DNA from 3 places in the Bradyrhizobium sp. RDM12 genome. Region 1 is predicted to be linked to each of the others. Evidence: predicted binding sites of a transcription regulator. Region 1 holds the regulator's gene; each other region holds the start of a gene.

The links. The regulator HrcA, encoded in region 1, represses chaperone genes, less so after heat shock. The targets are predictions, from matches to a motif close to GTTAGCACTCNCNNNNNGNGAGTGCTAAC.
Region 2: ACTGJ9_RS20290 (co-chaperone GroES) is a predicted target of HrcA. The motif match lies at 2,333-2,361, and genes of this name have one in related genera.
Region 3: ACTGJ9_RS10120 (co-chaperone GroES) is a predicted target of HrcA. The motif match lies at 3,924-3,952, and genes of this name have one in related genera.

The regions. Positions count from the first base shown of each region.
Region 1 is NZ_CM133064.1:1,180,344-1,186,655, forward strand. Features, by position in the region: gene ACTGJ9_RS05550 (IS5 family transposase) at 1-790, opposite strand, end outside; gene grpE (nucleotide exchange factor GrpE) at 981-1,586, opposite strand; gene hrcA (heat-inducible transcriptional repressor HrcA) at 1,685-2,773, opposite strand; gene rph (ribonuclease PH) at 2,954-3,667, shown strand; gene rdgB (RdgB/HAM1 family non-canonical purine NTP pyrophosphatase) at 3,679-4,314, shown strand; gene hemW (radical SAM family heme chaperone HemW) at 4,331-5,515, shown strand; gene ACTGJ9_RS05580 (penicillin-binding protein activator) at 5,669-6,312, opposite strand, start outside.
Region 2 is NZ_CM133064.1:4,197,549-4,203,860, reverse strand. Features, by position in the region: gene ACTGJ9_RS20305 (NupC/NupG family nucleoside CNT transporter) at 1-877, shown strand, start outside; gene ACTGJ9_RS20300 (cupin domain-containing protein) at 1,025-1,588, opposite strand; partial or broken gene ACTGJ9_RS20295 (usg protein) at 1,743-2,029, opposite strand; gene ACTGJ9_RS20290 (co-chaperone GroES) at 2,406-2,720, shown strand; gene groL (chaperonin GroEL) at 2,765-4,405, shown strand; gene ACTGJ9_RS20280 (GIY-YIG nuclease family protein) at 4,524-4,811, opposite strand; gene ACTGJ9_RS20275 (hypothetical protein) at 4,780-5,001, opposite strand; gene ACTGJ9_RS20270 (LysR family transcriptional regulator) at 5,129-5,962, opposite strand; gene ACTGJ9_RS20265 (cysteine hydrolase family protein) at 6,091-6,312, shown strand, end outside.
Region 3 is NZ_CM133064.1:2,123,250-2,129,561, forward strand. Features, by position in the region: partial or broken gene ACTGJ9_RS10105 (META domain-containing protein) at 1-298, shown strand, start outside; gene ACTGJ9_RS10110 (hypothetical protein) at 431-1,642, opposite strand; gene groL (chaperonin GroEL) at 1,786-3,414, opposite strand; gene ACTGJ9_RS10120 (co-chaperone GroES) at 3,532-3,828, opposite strand; gene ACTGJ9_RS10125 (hypothetical protein) at 4,147-4,668, shown strand; gene ACTGJ9_RS10130 (protein phosphatase CheZ) at 4,915-5,694, opposite strand; gene ACTGJ9_RS10135 (L,D-transpeptidase) at 6,007-6,312, shown strand, end outside.

The sequences.
Region 1 (6,312 bases):
TACTGGCGATCAAGACCCAAGCTTCCGCGCTGGCGATGGTTGCCTCGAAGTCTTTGGCGAGCCGTCGGTTGCGGCCGAACCAGGCAAACGTGCGCTCGATGACCCAACGTCGAGGCTCGGCTTTGAACGTTCCAACGCTTTGCGAGCGGGTGACGATTTCAATCGTCCATTGGCCAAAATCAGCGATCGCATCGAGCAGCTTTGGGCCACGGTAGACACGATCGGCGAAGATGTGGCGCAGGGTGGGGAATAGACGGCCGATGATCCGCAACAGCGGGACTGCACCATGATTGTCTTGAACATTGGCGGCATGCACCTGCACAGCCAGCAAGGAGCCCTCGGTATCAGTGACGATATGACGCTTGCGTCCCTTGATCCGCTTCGCCATGTCAAACCCGCTTGGACCGCCACTTTCCGTGGTTTTCACACTCTGGCTGTCGATGACGCCAGCTGTTGGAACAGGCTTGCGTCCTTGTCGCTCGCGCACTCGTCGGACCAGCGCGTCGTTGACCGTGCGCCATAAGCCAGAACCGCGCCACTTGTAAAAATAATGCTGAACCGTCGAGTATGGCGGAAAGTCCTTCGGCAGCGCTCGCCATTGGCAGCCTCTGGCTCCAACGTAGAGGATTGCATTCACAATCACCCGCAGGCTGATCTTGCGCGGCCGGCCGCGCCGCGATCGTGCAGGTAGCAACGGCTCGATCAACTTCCATTCCGCGTCCGTCATGTCGCTTGCATAACGCAGTCCGTCGCGCCGATATTGCTGTCGGGTGGTTTCAGTCCAACTCATGTTGTGCTCCTTGAGTCTTCGCAAACACAAGGAATCACAACCGGCTGGAATCACTCAACTTTCTTTTTCGGTCAGGCTCTGAGGAGCGCGCCTCTTAGCGCGCGTCTCGAAGGATGGAAGGCCGGGATGCTAGAGCCGGGCCTGCATGGTTCGAGACGGCGCTCGCGCGCCTCCTCACCATGAGGATCAATCAGTTCGCCTCGTTGCTGTTCGCCGCGGGCGCGGGCTTGGCACCGCCCTTGGCGACGCCGACCAGCGCCGGACGCAGCACGCGATCGCCGATGGTGTAGCCGGCCTGCATGACCTGCACCACGGTGCCGGCGGGCACCGACGCATCGGGCACCTCGTACATCGCCTGCTGGAAGTTCGGATCGAACTTCTGGCCCTGCGGATCGAACTTCCTCACGCCGTGCTTTTCCAGCGCGTTGAGCAGCGAGCGCTCGGTGAGCTCGACGCCTTCGATCAGCGCGGTCAGGCCAGGGTCGGCGGCGGCACGCGCTTCGGCCGGAACGGCGTCAAGCGCGCGCTGAAGATTGTCGGCGATGTCGAGCACGTCGCGGGCAAAGCCGGTGACGCCGTAGAGCTTGGAGTCAGCGACCTCCTTGGCGGTGCGCTTGCGCAGATTTTCCATCTCGGCCAGCGTCCGCAGCATGCGGTCGCGCGCCTCGGCGGCTTCCCTCTGCAGCAATTCCACCGAACCCGGCTCGGGATCGTCGGGCATGATGTAGGGTTTTGACACCACCGGCTCGCCGGTCGCGGCAGTCGTGTCTTCAGGTTGCCGGTCTCGATCGGTCATCGGCTCTCTTTTCAAACTCGTCTTACAGGATTTTGCTGGCCCGGATATCGTGCTTCGGGCGCTGAAAATCAAGCGCCCGTGATCGGCCCAAATGCCGGTCAGCCCCCCAGCAGCCGGCTGACGATGCGGGCGGCGTAGTCCACGGTCGGGATCACACGGGCATAATTCAGCCGCGTCGGCCCGATCACGCCCAAAACGCCGACGATGCGGCCGGCGGCATCCCGATAGGGCGAGATGATGGTGGACGAGCCCGACAGCGAGAACAGCTTGTTCTCCGAACCGATGAAAATCCGCACGCCTTCGGCGGTTTCGGCGCGCCCCAGCAGGTCGATCACGCCACGCTTGGTCTCGAGATCGTCGAACAGCAGCCGCACCCGCTCGAGATCCTCCAGCGCGTGCAGATCCTCCAGCAGATTGGCGTGGCCGCGAACGATCAGCTGGCGGTCCTCATTCTCCCCGCCGGACCAGCTCGCAATCCCGGCCGAGATCACCTTTTGCGTCAATTGATCGAGCTCGGCACGAGCCTCCGCGAGCGCGGTTTCCAGCTCGAGTCGCGCCTCGGCGAGCGTCCGGCCGCGAATCCGCGAATTGAGGAAATTGCCGGCCTCGGTGATGGCCGAGGAGGGAACCCCCGGCGGTAGCGTGAGCACGCGGTTTTCGACCTGGCCATCCTCGCCGACCAGGATCACCAGCGCCTTCTCGGGTTCCAGCCGGACGAATTCGATGTGCTTCAGCCGGGTATTCGATTTCGGCGTCAGGACGACCGCCGCGGTGCGGGTGAGACCCGACAGCCGCGTCAGCGCCTGATCGAGCGCCGCCTCGACCGACTGCGCCTGCCCGACCGAGGTCAGCTGGCTTTGAATCGACTGCCGCTCGGCGTCGTTGAGATCGCCGACTTGCATCAGGGCGTCGACAAAGAAGCGCAAGCCGAGTTCCGTCGGCAACCGGCCGGCAGAGGTGTGGGGCGCATAGATGAGGCCGAGATGTTCCAGATCCGCCATGACGTTGCGGACCGAGGCCGGCGACAGTGGCATCGCGATCAGCCGCGATATGTTGCGCGAGCCAACCGGCTCGCCGGTCGCGAGATAGCTTTCGACAATTTGACGAAAGATGTCGCGGGAACGCTCGTTGAGCTGGGCAAGCCCTGGGGGCGGCGCGATCAGATGGATCGGATCGTGATGGGCCACAGCGGTAACTCCTCTCAGACGCTCATAATTTGTCCATCCCTGAGCGTTCTGACAAGCGTGGCGTTTGCGGGGTGGAAAACCGGGGGTGAAAAAGCCTTGTCGTCCCCCCTTGCCGCCCACCCTCACCCCACCTACAAGCACCGCGAACAGCCCTTTTCCGAGAGTTTTGGAGGATTTCCCATGCGGCCAAGCCGCCGTGCGCCCGACGAATTGCGCCCCGTGACGCTGGAGCGTGGCGTGGTCAAATACGCGGAAGGCTCGTGCCTGGTGAAATTCGGCGACACCCATGTGCTTGTCACCGCGACACTGGAAGACCGCCTGCCGCCCTGGCTGAAGGGCCAAGGCCGCGGCTGGGTCACCGCCGAATACGGCATGCTGCCGCGCGCGACCTCCGAACGCACCCGCCGCGAAGCTGCCGCCGGCAAGCAGAGCGGCCGCACCGTCGAGATTCAGCGCCTGATCGGGCGTTCGTTGCGCACCATCGTCGATCTCGAAGCGCTCGGTGAGCGCCAGATCACGGTCGATTGCGACGTACTCCAGGCCGACGGCGGCACCCGCACCGCCTCGATCACCGGTGCCTGGGTCGCGCTCGCCGACTGCATCAACTGGATGAAGACGCGCAACATGATCAAGGCCAATGTGATGCGCGACAACGTCGCCGCGATCTCCTGCGGCATCTATCAGGGCAAGCCGGTGCTGGATCTCGACTATGCCGAGGATTCCGAAGCCGAGACCGACGCCAATTTCGTCATGACCGGCGACGGCCGCATCATCGAGGTGCAGGGCACCGCGGAGCGCGAGGCGTTTACGCAGGACGAGTTCCTCGCGCTGATCGCCTTGGCGCAAAAGGGCATCGCGCGTCTCGTGGACTTGCAGAAACTGGCTGTCGCGTAGTCAATAGGCTCATGCACCGTCGAATCACCGGAAAGCTCGTCATCGCGACCCACAATCCCGGCAAGCTCGCCGAGATGAAGGAGCTGCTCGCGCCTCACGGTATCGAAGTGGTGTCGGCCGGCGAGCTCGGCCTGCCCGAGCCGGACGAGACCGGCAACGATTTCCGCACGAACGCCGCGATCAAGGCGATCGCGGCGGCGCAGGCGACGAAATTGCCCGCGTTCGCCGACGATTCCGGTATCGTGGTCGATGCGCTCGACGGCGCGCCCGGCATCTACAGCGCGCGCTGGGCCGGACCGTCCAAAGACTTCGCTGCCGCAATGGCGCAGATCGAACGCCTGTTGCAGGAGCGTGGCGCCACCAAGCCGGACCAGCGCAAGGCGCATTTCGTCTCGGCGCTGTGCGTCGCATGGCCCGACGATCATCTCGAAGAAGTCGAGGCGCGCGTCGACGGCACCCTGGTCTGGCCGCCGCGCGGCACCGCCGGCTTCGGCTACGATCCGATGTTCCTGCCGGATGGTTACGACCGCACCTTCGGCGAGATGACGAGCATCGAAAAGCACGGCCTGCCACCGCTCGGTCTCGGCCTGTCGCACCGCGCCCGCGCCTTCGTGAAACTGGCGGAGATCTGCCTTGAGCCGCGCTAGAGCGTTTTCGAGCGAAGTGGATACCGGTTCGCGCCAGGAAAACGCGTCAAAACAAGAATCCGAAGCCTTTGGCGTCTACGTGCACTGGCCGTTCTGCCTGTCGAAGTGCCCCTATTGCGACTTCAACAGCCATGTCCGCCACGCCGCGATCGACGAGGCGCGCTTTGCCGCCGCCTTCGCCCGCGAGATCGAAACCACCGCACAGCGCTCGCCCGGCCGCGAGGTGACCTCGATCTTTCTCGGCGGCGGCACACCGTCGCTGATGCAGCCCGCAACCGTCGGCGCCGTGCTCGATGCGATCGGCAAGCACTGGAAAGTTGGCAACGACGTCGAAGTGACGCTCGAGGCAAACCCGACCAGTGTCGAAGCCACGCGCTTTGCCGGCTATCGCACCGCCGGCGTCAACCGCGTCTCGCTCGGCGTGCAGGCGCTCGACGACACCTCGCTGAAGGCGCTGGGCCGCATGCACAGCGCGCGCGAGGCGCTCGATGCGGTCGCGATCGCGCGCCGCTCGTTCGACCGCTACTCGTTCGACCTGATCTACGCCCGCCCGGACCAGACCCCGGCGATGTGGGCCGATGAACTGCGTCTCGCAATCGGCGAAGCGGCCGAGCATCTGTCGCTCTATCAATTGACGATCGAAGAAGGCACGCCGTTCTTCGGTCTGCATCGGGCCGGCAAGCTGAAGACACCTGACGAAGCGGTCGCACGCGCGCTCTACGACGTGACGCAGGAGACCTGCGACAAGCTGGGGCTGCCCGCTTACGAGATTTCCAACCACGCGCGGCGCGGCGCCGAGTGCCGGCACAATCTGGTGTACTGGCGCGGCGAGGAATATGCCGGCATCGGCCCCGGCGCGCATGGCCGCCTCGACATCGACGGCATCCGCCACGCCACTGCCACCGAGAAGCGCCCCGAAGCCTGGCTGATGCGCGTCGAAAGCAGCGGCCATGGCGTCGTCACCGACGATCTTCTCAACAGCGAAGAACGCGCCGACGAATTTTTGCTGATGGGACTGCGCCTCGCTGAAGGTATCGATCCCGATCGCTACACCGCGCTCTCCGGCCGTCCGCTCGATCCCAAGCGCATCGCGCTTTTGCGCGAGGAAGGCGCGATCACGGTCGACGCAACAGGACGGCTGCGCGTCACAAGCAGCGGCTTCCCGGTGCTGGATGCAGTGGTCGCCGATCTCGCGGCGTAAGTCTCAACCAAAGCGGCGGTGCGCCCCTCGCCCGCTTGCGGGAGAGGGTTGGGGAGAGGATGTCTCCGCACCGGGACAATCCCCAAGCGGAGAAAGCCCTCACCCGATTTGCTGCGCAAATCGACCTCTCCCGCAAGCGGGCGAGGTGAACCATCACGCCCCAAAGCTCTTCGGCGAGCCCGCGACTGCAACACCGCCGCCCGTCGTCACCTTCATCACCGCAAGGCCGCGCTCGTTGGTGCCGTCGGCGCGGAAGCGGAACAAGCCATCGATGCCGGCGAAGCCGGAGGGATTGGTGAGCACATCCGACGAGAAGCGGGTGGTGCCCTGCGTGCGCGCGAGCGCTGCGACGAGCGCGACCGCGTCATAGGCGAGCGTCGCTGTGCGGATCGGATCGGCGCCATATTTAGTGCGATAACGGCCGGAGAACGCACGAAAACCTGCCGGATCCGGTGCGGCGTAGAGGCCACCCTGCAAGCTCGGGCTCGCATAGACACGCGGGCTGTCCCACAGGCCGGTGCCGAGCAGCTGGATGTTGCGCAAATTCGCACCCGCCGCGGTCATCGCATCTGCGACCGCAACGACGGCATCGCCGTCATCGGCAATGAACAGCGCATCGGCGCTGCCGAGCTGCTGCGCCACGGTGCGCGCCGGCGTCGCGCGATCGGCGCCGTATTTCTCGAACGCGACGATGCGTCCGCCGCGCCGTGGCACCGCAGCTTTGACTGCGGCCTCGACCACATTGCCATAGGCATTGTCGGGCACGAGCACGGCGACGGAGCGTTTTCCGATACTGG
Region 2 (6,312 bases), 3.0 Mb from region 1:
GATCGTCCGCGGCATGGCCTGGCTGCTCGAGCGCACGCTCGGCGTCGGCGGTGCGGTCGGGCTCTCGACCGCCGCCAACATCTTCCTCGGCATGGTCGAAGCGCCGCTGTTCGTGCGGCCCTATCTGGCCCAGATGAGCCGCAGCGAATTGTTCCTGGTGATGACCGGCGGCATGGCGGGCATCGCAGGCACCGTGCTGGTGCTCTATGCGACTCTCCTCGCCCCTCTCATCCCGGATTCCGCCGCGCATTTCGTCATCGCCTCGGTGCTGGGCGCGCCGGCCGCGATCCTCGTCAGCCTGATCATGGTGCCGGAGACCTCGGACAAGCGCACCGGCGGCGCGCTGGAAGATCCGGAGATGGAGGTGTCCAGCACGATGGATGCGATCGTCAAAGGCACGAGCGCGGGGATCGAACTGCTCATCAACATCGTCGCAATGCTGCTGGTGCTGGTGGCGCTGGTCTATCTCGTCAACGCCATCCTCGGCCTGCTGCCAAACATCGGCGGCGCCGCGATCTCGTTGCAACGCCTGCTGGGGCGCGTGATGGCGCCGGTGTGCTGGCTGATGGGATTGCCATGGGATCAGGCCGTGACCGCAGGCAGCCTGATGGGCACGAAAACCGTGCTCAACGAGCTGATCGCCTATGTCGACTTCTCGAAACTGCCGCCGGGTACGCTCGATCCGCGCTCGCGCCTGATCATGCTCTACGCCATGTGCGGCTTCGCCAATTTCGCCAGCCTCGGCATCATGATCGGCGGCTTAGGGGTGATGGCGCCGGAGCGGCGCGACGAGATCAATGCGCTCGGACTGAAGTCGATCGTGTCGGGGACGCTGACGACGTGTCTGATGGGCGCGATCGTGGGGGTGTTGACTTAGATCTCTCCACCGTCGTTGCGAGCGCAGCGAAGCAATCCAGAAAAGCATCTGCGGAAATAGTTTGGATTGCTTCGTCGGATCAGCGCAAAATGGCTTCGCAATTTTGTCGCGAGCTCCTCGCAATGACGGCGGAGAGAGACGCGCGGCCTACGCCTTCAACTCCACCGTCCTGAACTCTGCCGGCAGGATCACTTCAAGCAATTCCACGTCATCCGAGTAATCCAAGATCATGTGCTTGATCTTCGGCGGCTGGGTCCAAGCGCTGCCTTCCTGCATCAAGGTCTCGCCCTGCCCGTCCATGTAGGTCTTCACCCAGCCTTTGAGCACGTAGACCATCTGGAAGTCGACGTCGTGGAAGTGCAGCTTTGATACTTCGGCCGGATCGCAGGGGCCTTGTAGGCGAATGACGTGGGCTTGCGCAAGGCCGTGGCTTGCAGCGGCGATGCCGAGGTCGCGGTATTTTGCGTAGGCGCGCAGGCCATCGGCTTTGAAATCTTCCTCGCGGTGATGGCTGATGGCGATGCGCTGCTTCGGGCGCGCGGGTTTCTTCGTTGCGGTCTTCGTTGTCGTCTTGGCGGGTGTCGTGCGCACCTTGGCCTTCACTGCCTTGCGCGCGGAGGATCGCGCGGCGGATTTGGCGCTGCTCTGCTTCTTCACCGCCGTTTGGGCTGCGCTGCGCGATTTTGTTTTCTTGTTGGTTTTCTTGGCCATGGGCCGGCCTCCCTGTTGTTGTGCGAGGAGGCTAACACGGAAAAAGGTCCGTAGGGCGGGCAAAGCGGAAGCGTGCCCACCATTGCAAATGGAAGCGGAGAGATGGCGGGCAGTGCGCACCTTTGCCCATCCTGCGACACCGACGTTGCCGCCTTCAATTCAGCCGGAACACGCCATCCACGGAGCGCAGCTCGGCCGGCTTGATCAGCTTGGAATGGGCCACCGTCACCGAATGCAGCGGGCCGTCGAGCTTCTCGGTCCAGAACGCCAGGAAATCCTTTAGCGCCGGAAATTTCGGAAACATGTCGTAGTTCTGCCAGACGTAAGTCTGAAGCAGCGAGGATGATCCGGCATCCGATAAAGAATCTGCGCCGTCGTCAGTCCGTAACCCAATAGCTGTTTCCGGAAATCATCGGAAACGGCCCCACTCGGCAAGCCCATGCCAACCTCCTTTGCAGGAGCGCATTCATGGGGTGGCTTGGTCGGTGCGCCCTACGAGCCACCCGGACTGATGCGCTCACATGAGAGAAATGTGACGCAAACTGACAACCCATCTCAAGCCCAAAAGTTTAACAAGCTGTTGAAATTCAATGCGTTAGCAGCAGATCGCGCCCCGTGCTAATACGGTGGTGAAGGCCGGTTAACGATGGTCAAGAAAGTTGGCAGACCGAGCGCCGGAGTGCTTATTTTTCTGCTAGAAGCTCTTGCCCCCGCAAAAATCCTGTCCTATTTGAACCATGCCTGTGTAGCACTCACGGGCATCGATTGCTAACAACCCCAGAAATCATCAACCCGAGCAATTGCTTAGGAGGACTGCATGAACTTCCGTCCGCTTCACGACCGCGTCGTGGTCAAGCGCATTGACGCAGAAGAGAAGACCGCTGGCGGCATCATCATTCCCGACACTGCCAAGGAAAAGCCGTCCCAGGGCGAAATCGTCGCCGTGGGCCCGGGTGGCCGTGACGAAGCCGGCAAGCTGATCCCGATCGACCTGAAGGTCGGCGACCGCGTGCTGTTCGGCAAGTGGTCCGGCACCGAGGTCAAGATCGACAACGTCGACCTGCTGATCATGAAGGAAAGCGACATCATGGGCGTCCTCGACGTCCCCGCTTCCAAGAAGAAGGCGGCCTAACAGCCCCCTCCCGCACCCAGATCAACACCTAAGGAAAAATCCAGATGGCAGCTAAAGAAGTCAAATTCTCCGTCGACGCGCGCGACCGCATGCTGCGCGGCGTCGACATCCTCGCCAACGCGGTGAAGGTGACGCTGGGCCCGAAGGGCCGCAACGTCGTGCTCGACAAGTCGTTCGGCGCTCCCCGCATCACCAAGGACGGCGTCACCGTCGCCAAGGAGATCGAGCTCGAGGACAAGTTCGAGAACATGGGCGCGCAGATGGTGCGCGAAGTCGCCTCCAAGTCCGCTGACGCGGCCGGCGATGGCACCACCACCGCCACCGTTCTGGCGGCTGCGATCGTCCGTGAAGGCGCCAAGTCGGTTGCCGCCGGCATGAACCCGATGGACCTCAAGCGCGGCATCGACCTCGCGGTCGAAGCCGTCGTCGCGGACCTTCAGAAGAACTCGAAGAAGGTCACCTCGAACGACGAGATCGCCCAGGTCGGCACCATCTCCGCCAACGGCGATGCCGAGATCGGCAAGTTCCTCTCCGACGCCATGAAGAAGGTCGGCAACGAGGGTGTCATCACCGTCGAGGAAGCCAAGTCGCTCGAGACCGAACTCGACGTCGTCGAGGGCATGCAGTTCGACCGCGGCTACATCTCGCCCTACTTCGTCACCAACGCCGACAAGATGCGCGTTGAGATGGACGACGCCTACATCCTCATCAACGAGAAGAAGCTCTCCTCGCTGAACGAGCTGCTCCCGCTGCTCGAGGCCGTGGTGCAGACCGGCAAGCCGCTGGTCATCGTCGCCGAGGACGTCGAAGGCGAGGCGCTCGCGACCTTGGTCGTGAACCGTCTGCGCGGTGGTCTGAAGGTCGCGGCCGTCAAGGCTCCGGGCTTCGGCGATCGCCGCAAGGCCATGCTGCAGGACATCGCGATCCTGACCGGCGGCCAGGCGATCTCGGAAGATCTCGGCATCAAGCTCGAGAACGTCACGCTCAACATGCTCGGTCGCGCCAAGAAGGTGATGATCGACAAGGAGAACACCACGATCGTCAACGGCGCCGGCAAGAAGGCCGACATCGAGGCGCGCGTGGCCCAGATCAAGGCACAGATCGAGGAAACCACCTCGGACTACGACCGTGAGAAGCTCCAGGAGCGTCTCGCCAAGCTCGCTGGCGGCGTCGCGGTGATCCGCGTCGGCGGCGCGACCGAAGTCGAGGTGAAGGAGCGCAAGGATCGCGTTGATGACGCGATGCATGCGACCCGCGCGGCTGTGGAAGAAGGCATCGTCCCGGGCGGCGGCGTCGCCCTGCTCCGTGCTTCCGAGCAGCTCAAGGGCCTGCGCACCAAGAACGACGACCAGAAGACCGGCGTCGAGATCGTGCGCAAGGCGCTCTCCGCGCCCGCTCGCCAGATCGCCATCAATGCCGGTGAAGACGGCTCGGTGATCGTCGGCAAGGTGCTGGAGAACAAGTCGTACGCTTTCGGCTTCGACTCCCAGACCGGTGAGTACGGCGACCTCGTCAAGAAGGGCATCATCGACCCGACCAAGGTGGTCCGTACCGCGATCCAGAACGCAGCCTCGGTTGCGGCCCTGCTGATCACCACGGAAGCCATGGTCGCCGAACTGCCCAAGAAGGGCGGCGCCGGTCCGGCGATGCCCCCGGGCGGCGGCATGGGCGGCATGGACTTCTAAGTCCAGCCACCTCGAGGACTACGAAACCCCGGCAGCGACGCCGGGGTTTTTGTTTGTGGGCTGGTCATTCCGGGGCGCGCCCGCTTGGGCGCGAGCCCGGAATCCATAACCACGAACCTCAGTTGGCTATCCCACTATAGAGATCATCCCAGTTCGGCTTCTGCTCTTCGATCAGCCGCGTCTTCCAATCCCGCCGCCACTTCTTGAGCTCCTTTTCGCGCGCAATAGCGCTCACAGGATCATCGAAGATTTCGAACGGCACGAGCTTGTCTACACCGTATTTTGTCGTGAAGCCCGGAACGGCCTTGGTCTTGTGTTCATACACACGACGCACGAGATCGTTAGTCACGCCGATGTAGAGCGTGCCGTGCTTCTTACTTGCGAGGATGTAGACATAGTAGGCCATTACATCCGTGGTCGCCGATCACCAGCGTGGGCGTCATTGAGCCCGACGGATTATTGAACGGCTGATACAGGAGGATGCGAAACAGGAACGGTGGCGACCACAGCACGGGGACGAGCAGGATCAGGATGACGATCGCCTTCCATTCGCTGGATCTGGCGCGCGGCCGGTTCGTGCTCTCAAGAGTGGTCATCGCCTGCCCTGCCCGGGATTTGTCGTCGCCACAGGGTTGCGCAACCTATGGGCGCGCACAATCCCCAGGCCTGCGTGACTTGGTCGTCAAGTTGCCAAGCTGCGTTCAAAGGACCGCCTGCTGACGATCAACCGCGCGACATGTCCTGGAAACACGCCCTCACCCAGTCGATCGTCACGCGCGTTGCGGCGTCGCGCTTGAGATGGTTTTGCACGAGCAGCCAGACGTCGCGTCGCTTCGGCAGCAGCGTGGCGCGCAGGCGGCGATCCCCGAGCAGATCCGCGCAGACATACTCGGGCAACACGCCGGCGACCTGATACGAGCGGATCAGGTTACGAATGACGCGGACGTTGTCGGTGACGCAGCGCGCGCGGGCTTGCTTCGTGCGCAGGAATTGCATCTCCGGAATGGCACCGAGCTCGTCCGGATAGGCGCACAGCACCGGCTCGCCCTCGGTCGCAACGGGCTCGAAATAATAGATGCTGATGTCGCCGAGCTTTGAGATCGCGAAGTCGCCCTTGTCGGGTTTGCGCAGCCGGATGGCGAGATCGGCTTCCCAGCGCGAGAAGTTGACGTTCTCGCTCGAGGTGAGGAATTGCAGCGTCAGGCCGGGATTGGCGCGCAGGAAGTCGCTCGCGCGCGGCGCCAGCACCTCCTCGGCGACCGTGTTGGTGGAGGCGATGCGCAGGCGTCCCACCGGGCCTGCCAGGCTGTCGCCGACGCGAGCGATCTCGGCGGCGTGCGCCGCCATCGCCTCGACATGGGCCAGCACCGCCTCGCATTGCCGCGTCGGCTTGCGGACGCCGTCGGCGGCCTCGAACAGACGCAAACCGAGCGCACGCTCGATGCGCGACAGCCTGCGCCCGACCGTGGTCTCGTCGACGCGCAGCCGCGCGCTGGCTCCCGCATAGGTGCCCTCGTCCCTGACCGCAGCGATGATGCGCAGATCGTCCCAATTCATCGATTGAGGTTATACCGGCCGGGACCGGCCTGCAATATCGCAGCCACCCGCTGCAATATCCCTGCATATCGGCAGGCATTCCCGCGGCTATGTTTGCCCAGCTTTTGGCCCCGGAGATGTCCAAGACCATGACCACCGCAAAGACCCTGCTGCAGCTCGCCGGTGCCGATCTCAACCCGCCGCGCCTTGGCGACGCCGCGCTGGTGCTGATCGATGTCCAAAACGAATATCTTGCAGGCCCGCTCGCCTTGCCCGGCGCCCGGCCCGCGATCGCGCGGGCGGCTGCACTTCTGGCACGGGCCCGCGAGAGCGGAGCCGCGATCATCCATATCGCCCATCGCGGCAAGGCC
Region 3 (6,312 bases), 940 kb from region 1:
CGCTGGAGGCCATGCCGCAGCCCGGCTCGAAACGAATTCGAACATCGAGATCGGTGACAATGGCGAGGTCGCGCTCGAGCTCTGGTGCAAGAGCGGCAAGGGGCAGTTCTCGGTGGCCGGCAACACCGTGATTTTCGTTCCCGGCGCAATTCAGGATCGCTCCTGTCCGCCGGCAAAGGCCCAGGCCGATGACGATCTCGTCGCCGCTCTCGCCGCCGTCGAGACCTGGAAGCGCCAGGGCGACGTGCTCACGCTGGTCGGCCCGAAGCCACTGCGCTTCCGTACCAACGGGAATTGAGGCTCGCTCTCGTCCTTCCCCGCGAAGGCGGGGAATCCAGTACGCCGCGGCCCATCTATTCAATAACAATCGTCTCGGAGTACTGGATCGCCCGGCCAAGCCGGGCGATGACAGCGCGTTGTCGTGTGCGCCTTACTTCCACACCGACTTGTCGGCGTCCCAACGCTGGCCCTTCAGCTCCTTGGCGAGCGCCTCGATCGAGCCGTTGTCGTCGGGCTGGTCGCCTTCCTCATCGGCCGCCGCCTCGTCTGACACGTTGAGCTTCGCGCCGCTGCTCTCGTCTGCGGTCGTGGTCGAGGGGCTGCCGATCCAGACCATCAGTTTGTCGGTCGGCCCCGGCTTGTCGGCGGAGACGAGGCCCGAGACCTCGATCGTGTCGGTGAGCTCGAGCGCCGGGAAATCCTGGTTCGGCCGCTTGAAGACGAGCTTGAGCTTGCCGGTGGCGGCGTTGAAGCTCTGCGACGCCGGCTTGGCCGCGAGCGTCTTGCTCAGCACGCCGGCAATTGCGCTGGCGAGCTTGTCGCGGTTGATCTTGTCGCCATCGCGCCAGTCGGCGGCGGGGATGCGGATGGTGCGGTCCATCTCCGCCAGCCCTGCGGTCCAGCCGGCGGCGGTGACGCCCGGCATAGCCTTGAATTTCGCGAGCAGCGCGGCGGAGCGCTCCGGGTCGACCGACATGTTGATGGTCTGCTCGCCGGCGCGCAGCGCATCGCAGCCGACGGTGAGACTTGCCAGCGTCACCTCGACGTCCTGACCCCTGAGGCTCTTCAGGAAATCGGTCGCGTTGTCCAGCTTGACCTTGACCGCGATCGCCTCCGGCGAGACTTCGGTGAAGTCCTTCGGCTGGGGCGTGATGCCGTCGTCGGTGGTCTGGTTGTCCAGAAATTCCTTCTCACTGAGATCGGCATTGTCGGGCGAGGTCACTTCGGTCACGACCTGGCCGATGCCGATCTGGCCGCGGAACTCGAAGGTGTCGCCGGTCGGCTTGCGCGTGAGCTTGACCGTGACCGGCGCCTTCTCGCCGAGGCTCGAGGTCGTGCCGGTCAGCGTCTGGCCCGCGATCTGGAGATTGACGACGAAGCGGTCCTTGCGGTCGGAGTTCCTGGCGACGGGGTAGCAGACGTCGAGCACGGCTGCGGTGACCGTCTTGCCCTGCCGCGTCTCCTTCAGGATCACGTCGGCATTGCCGTCCATCAGACCGTCGATCGAGGTGAAATAGCGCGTCTCCACGCCGCCGGGCGCCGCGGCCTTCGGCGACAGCTTCATCTGGGCTGAGGCGACCTCGGGAGAGACGGAGAGCAAGGCCGCCAAAAGGGCGGTCGAACAAACCAGAAGCGCGCGCATTGACGAGATCCTCGAAGGAATGGAATCGGGCGCCACCGTAGTGGGTTTTGGCCGCCGGTTGAATCGGAAAGCGTGCAGCATGATCGGCAAAAAAGAAGGCCGCCCGGAGGCGGCCTTCGCAACGCGATCGGGTGAGGATCGGCTCAGAAGCCGCCCATGCCGCCGCCGGCCGGCTGCGGGCGGGTTTCCTTCTTCGGCGCCTCGGCGACCATCGCCTCGGTGGTCACCAGCAGGCCCGCCACGGAGGCGGCGTCCTGCAGCGCGGTGCGCACCACCTTGGCGGGATCGATGATGCCCTTCTCGATCATGTCGACATAGTCCTCGGTCTGGGCGTCGAAGCCGAAGGTCTCGGACTTGTTCTCGAGGATCTTGCCGACCACGATGGAGCCTTCCACGCCGGCATTCTCCGAGATCTGGCGGATCGGAGCTTCAAGCGCCTTCAGCACGATGTTGATGCCGGCCTGCACGTCGGCATTGGCGTTGGTGAGACGTCCCACAGCCTTCTTGGCGCGCAGCAGCGTCACGCCGCCGCCGGGGACGATGCCTTCCTGCACCGCGGCGCGGGTGGCGTTGAGCGCGTCCTCGACGCGGTCCTTCTTCTCCTTGACCTCGATCTCGGTGGCACCGCCGACGCGGATCACCGCGACGCCGCCGGCGAGCTTGGCGAGACGCTCCTGGAGTTTCTCACGGTCGTAGTCCGAGGTAGTCTCCTCGATCTGGGCCTTGATCTGACCGACGCGGGCCTCGATCTCCGGCTTCTTGCCGGCGCCCTTGACGATCGTGGTGTTCTCCTTGTCGATCACGACCTTGCCGGCACGACCGAGCATCTTCACCGTGACGTTCTCGAGCTTCATGCCGAGATCTTCGGAGATCAGCTGACCGCCGGTCAGGATCGCGAGGTCTTCCAGCATGGCCTTGCGGCGATCACCGAACCCCGGCGCCTTGACGGCGGCGACCTTGAGGCCGCCACGCAGGCGGTTGACGACCAGGGTCGCCAGCGCCTCGCCCTCGACGTCCTCGGCGATGATGACGAGCGGCTTGCCCGACTGCACCACGGCTTCCAGCACCGGCAGCATGGCCTGCAGGCCGGAGAGCTTCTTCTCGTGCAGGAGGATGTAAGCATCCTCGAGCTCGGCGGTCATCTTCTCGGGGTTGGTCACGAAATAGGGGCTGAGATAGCCGCGGTCGAACTTCATGCCCTCGACGATGTCGACTTCGGTGTCGAGCGACTTGTTTTCCTCGACGGTGATGACGCCCTCGTTGCCGACCTTCTGCATCGCCTGCGCGATCATCTTGCCGATGGCGGTATCGCCATTGGCCGAGATGGTGCCGACCTGGGCGACCTCGGAGGAGGCGGCGACCGGCTTGGCCCGCTTCTCGATGTCCTTGACCACGGCCGTCACGGCAATATCGATCCCCCGCTTGAGGTCCATCGGGTTCATGCCGGCGGCAACCGCCTTGGCGCCTTCGCGCACGATGGCTTGGGCCAGCACGGTCGCGGTGGTGGTGCCGTCGCCGGCGAGGTCGTTGGTCTTGGAGGCGACCTCACGCACCATCTGGGCGCCCATGTTCTCGAACTTGTCCTCGAGCTCGATCTCCTTGGCGACGGTGACGCCGTCCTTGGTGATGCGAGGCGCGCCGAACGACTTCTCGATGACGACGTTGCGGCCCTTGGGGCCGAGCGTCACCTTGACGGCGTTGGCGAGAATGTCGACGCCGCGCAGCATGCGATCGCGTGCGTCTCCGGAAAACTTGACGTCCTTGGCAGCCATGGTCTGCAACCCCTGTTATGTCGTGATGTGTCTTGTTTGGTGGTGTGCCGTGGAATGATGGATGCCCGGACCTGACGACCCGGGCATGGTATTCAGCGGCTGTTCAGGCGTTCGGCCTTAGGCCATCACACCCATGATGTCCGACTCCTTCATGATCAGGAGCTCATCGTTGTCGATCTTGACCTCGGTGCCCGACCACTTGCCGAACAGCACGCGGTCGCCGACCTTCAGGTCGATCGGGATCAGCTTGCCAGCCTCGTCGCGGCCGCCGGGGCCGACGGCGACGACTTCGCCCTGGGACGGCTTTTCCTTGGCGGTGTCGGGGATGATGATGCCGCCCTTGGTCTTTTCCTCGGCATCGATACGTTTGACCACGACACGGTCATGCAGCGGACGAAATTTGGACTTAGCCATGACGTTTCCCTTTGGAGGCTGGGTTTTCCGAAAGCAGCGGAAGTGGGTGAGGGCGGCGCTCCCGTCCACCCTCTGCCCGAGGATCGAACGGTACGCTTAGCAATCGGTCTTTCCGAGTGCTAATAGTGCGCCCGGAAATATGGCTTGGCCGCGATCCTGTCAAGCAAAGGTGGTTAAGCGATTGGTGAGGCGGATATAGCATGGTGTCTACGGAAGCTGGATTCCGGTGCGGGCGTATATTAGGACGTCATTGCTCTGGCAGCGGTTTTACGCTTGGCTGCGGGAGGGTGCGGCCATGGACTTGTTTGGGGGAATGCCATGATCAGTTCAGCTCACGCGCGCACGATTGCCAATCTGGCGGCGGCCTCTTGCCTGGCGCTGCTGCTCGGCGCCTGCGGCGGCGGCACGAGCCTGCCGTCCTTCTCCTCCTCCCAGCCGGCGTCCGAGGCCGAGCCGGGCGCCGGGCCGGAAATGCCGGCCTCGATCCGCGCCGACGAGATCGTTGGCCGCTGGGGCCTTGCCTCGTTCCAGAACCCGGCCGACCGCGCTCGCACCGAGGCGGCCGCGCGGGCCCAGTGCAAAAATCCCTACGTGATCGGCGCCGGTTCCTCCGGCGGCGTGATCATGCATCTCGCCGACCAGGCCACGCCGCAGGAACTGCGGCTGAAGGGCTCGCCGAGCGGCAAGAATTATATCGGCCCCTCCGGCCCGACGCCGGGCGAGCAGGACCGCGAGATCGTCTCCTTCGACGGCCGGGTCATGATCACCCGCTTCGTCGACAAGGACGCCGCCACCCGCTACGGCAACATGGTCTACGTCCGCTGCGCGCCGAGGGCGTAGTAGAGTTAGCCAAGACGCATACTGCACCCTCGCCCTTGTGGGAGAGGGTGGCTTCGCTGCAAGCGAAGCCGGGTGAGGGTTCTTTCCGCGAGTCCAACGCTCATTGAATTCGCCGAGGCAAACCCTCATCCGGCGCTTCGCGCCACCTTCTCCCACAAGGGGAGAAGGGAAGGCAGTCTCGCAACGACGGCAAACAAAAAACGCCGGCTCGCGCCGGCGTTTTGTTTTCCTCTCGATCGCGTTCGCTTAATCGAACAGCGCGTCGATGTCGTCCTGCGAGGCGTGGCCGACGTCGCCGGCGAGCTTCGGGCCGTTGAGCAGCTTGTCGTCCTCGCTGCGGGTATCGACCTGCGCCGGCACGTGGGCCTTGATGGCGTCGACGCCGCCCCAGATTTCCATCATCGCATTGATGTGCTGCTCGATGAACTTCATCGTGCCCATCACCTTGCTGATGCGCTGGCCGGTCAGGTCCTGGAAGTTGCAGGCTTCGAAGATCGAGATCACGCGTTCCTGGATGTCGTCGGCGAGCCGCTTCTGCTGGTCGGCCGATTGCACCTTGGACATCGCGCTGGCCGCCTGGTCGATCGATTCCGCGGCTTCGAGGATCTGCTGGGTCGCCTGTTCGGTGCCTCCGACCACCGCGCCGAGCTCGCCATTGACCTTGGCCATTTCGCCGCCGTCAAAGCTCTTGCCGTGCAGCGTCGCGATCTCGCGCTTGGTGCGGTCGATGGCGTCATGAATGAGGTCGAGCTCGACCTTCAGCTTCTCGCATTGCTCGATCTGCGCCCGATAGGTCTCGAGCATCGTGCGGGCGTCGGAAAGCTCCTGGTTGGTGGAGGCGTCGATCGCCGCCATGGCTGCGCTGCCGGACATGGGCACAGTGCCCTTTGCCATCTGTGCGCGGATCGCGCGCAGCTCCGCCATAATCTCGGTATGCATCGGGCCTGCCTCTTCTGCTACGTCAAGAATTGGCATCTCGCCACCGGCGATATCCTCGACACGAAAACGCTTGCGGTGAACAGCCATCAGGAACTCCCCCCACCTCACTCACGCGTCTTTGTAGGCAGAACCGATTTAACACGAGGTTCACGGCAGGAACCGTTGTGCGGCCGCGCGCGACGGCATGCAAACACGCGATTAACCATGAGGCTGCGCCCTTCATCGAAAATAAACGCTGATCGCCAAATTGCCCCGCCGCTCGCGACGTGGTGAATCCAAACGCGGCTTCCGTTTACCAAACGAAACGGAGTTTGCTCTTTATTGACCACGTCGAGGACGCGGACAGCAAGCCGCGTTCGGCGGCGAACGCAACGAGACGAAACAGTACAGAGTACGTCGATGTTCAAGAAAATGTCTGTCGCGCTGCTCGGCAGCGCTTGCGCCTTCATTGCCGGCGCCGATCGCGCGAGCGCCTTCGACAATACGGTGCCGAACGATCCGCCCGCGGTGCTTTACCAGCCGCAGGTGCCGCCGGCGCCGGTGCGCATCGCCTCCAACGCAAATATGGGCGGTGGCTTCATCGAGTTCCTGTTCGGCGATGGACCCGGCCGCGGTTCGGCCTATGCGCCGCAGCAGCCGATCTATCAGCAGCAGCCCGCTTACAACGATCCACGCCGCCTGCCGCCGATGGGCGAGCCGCAGATG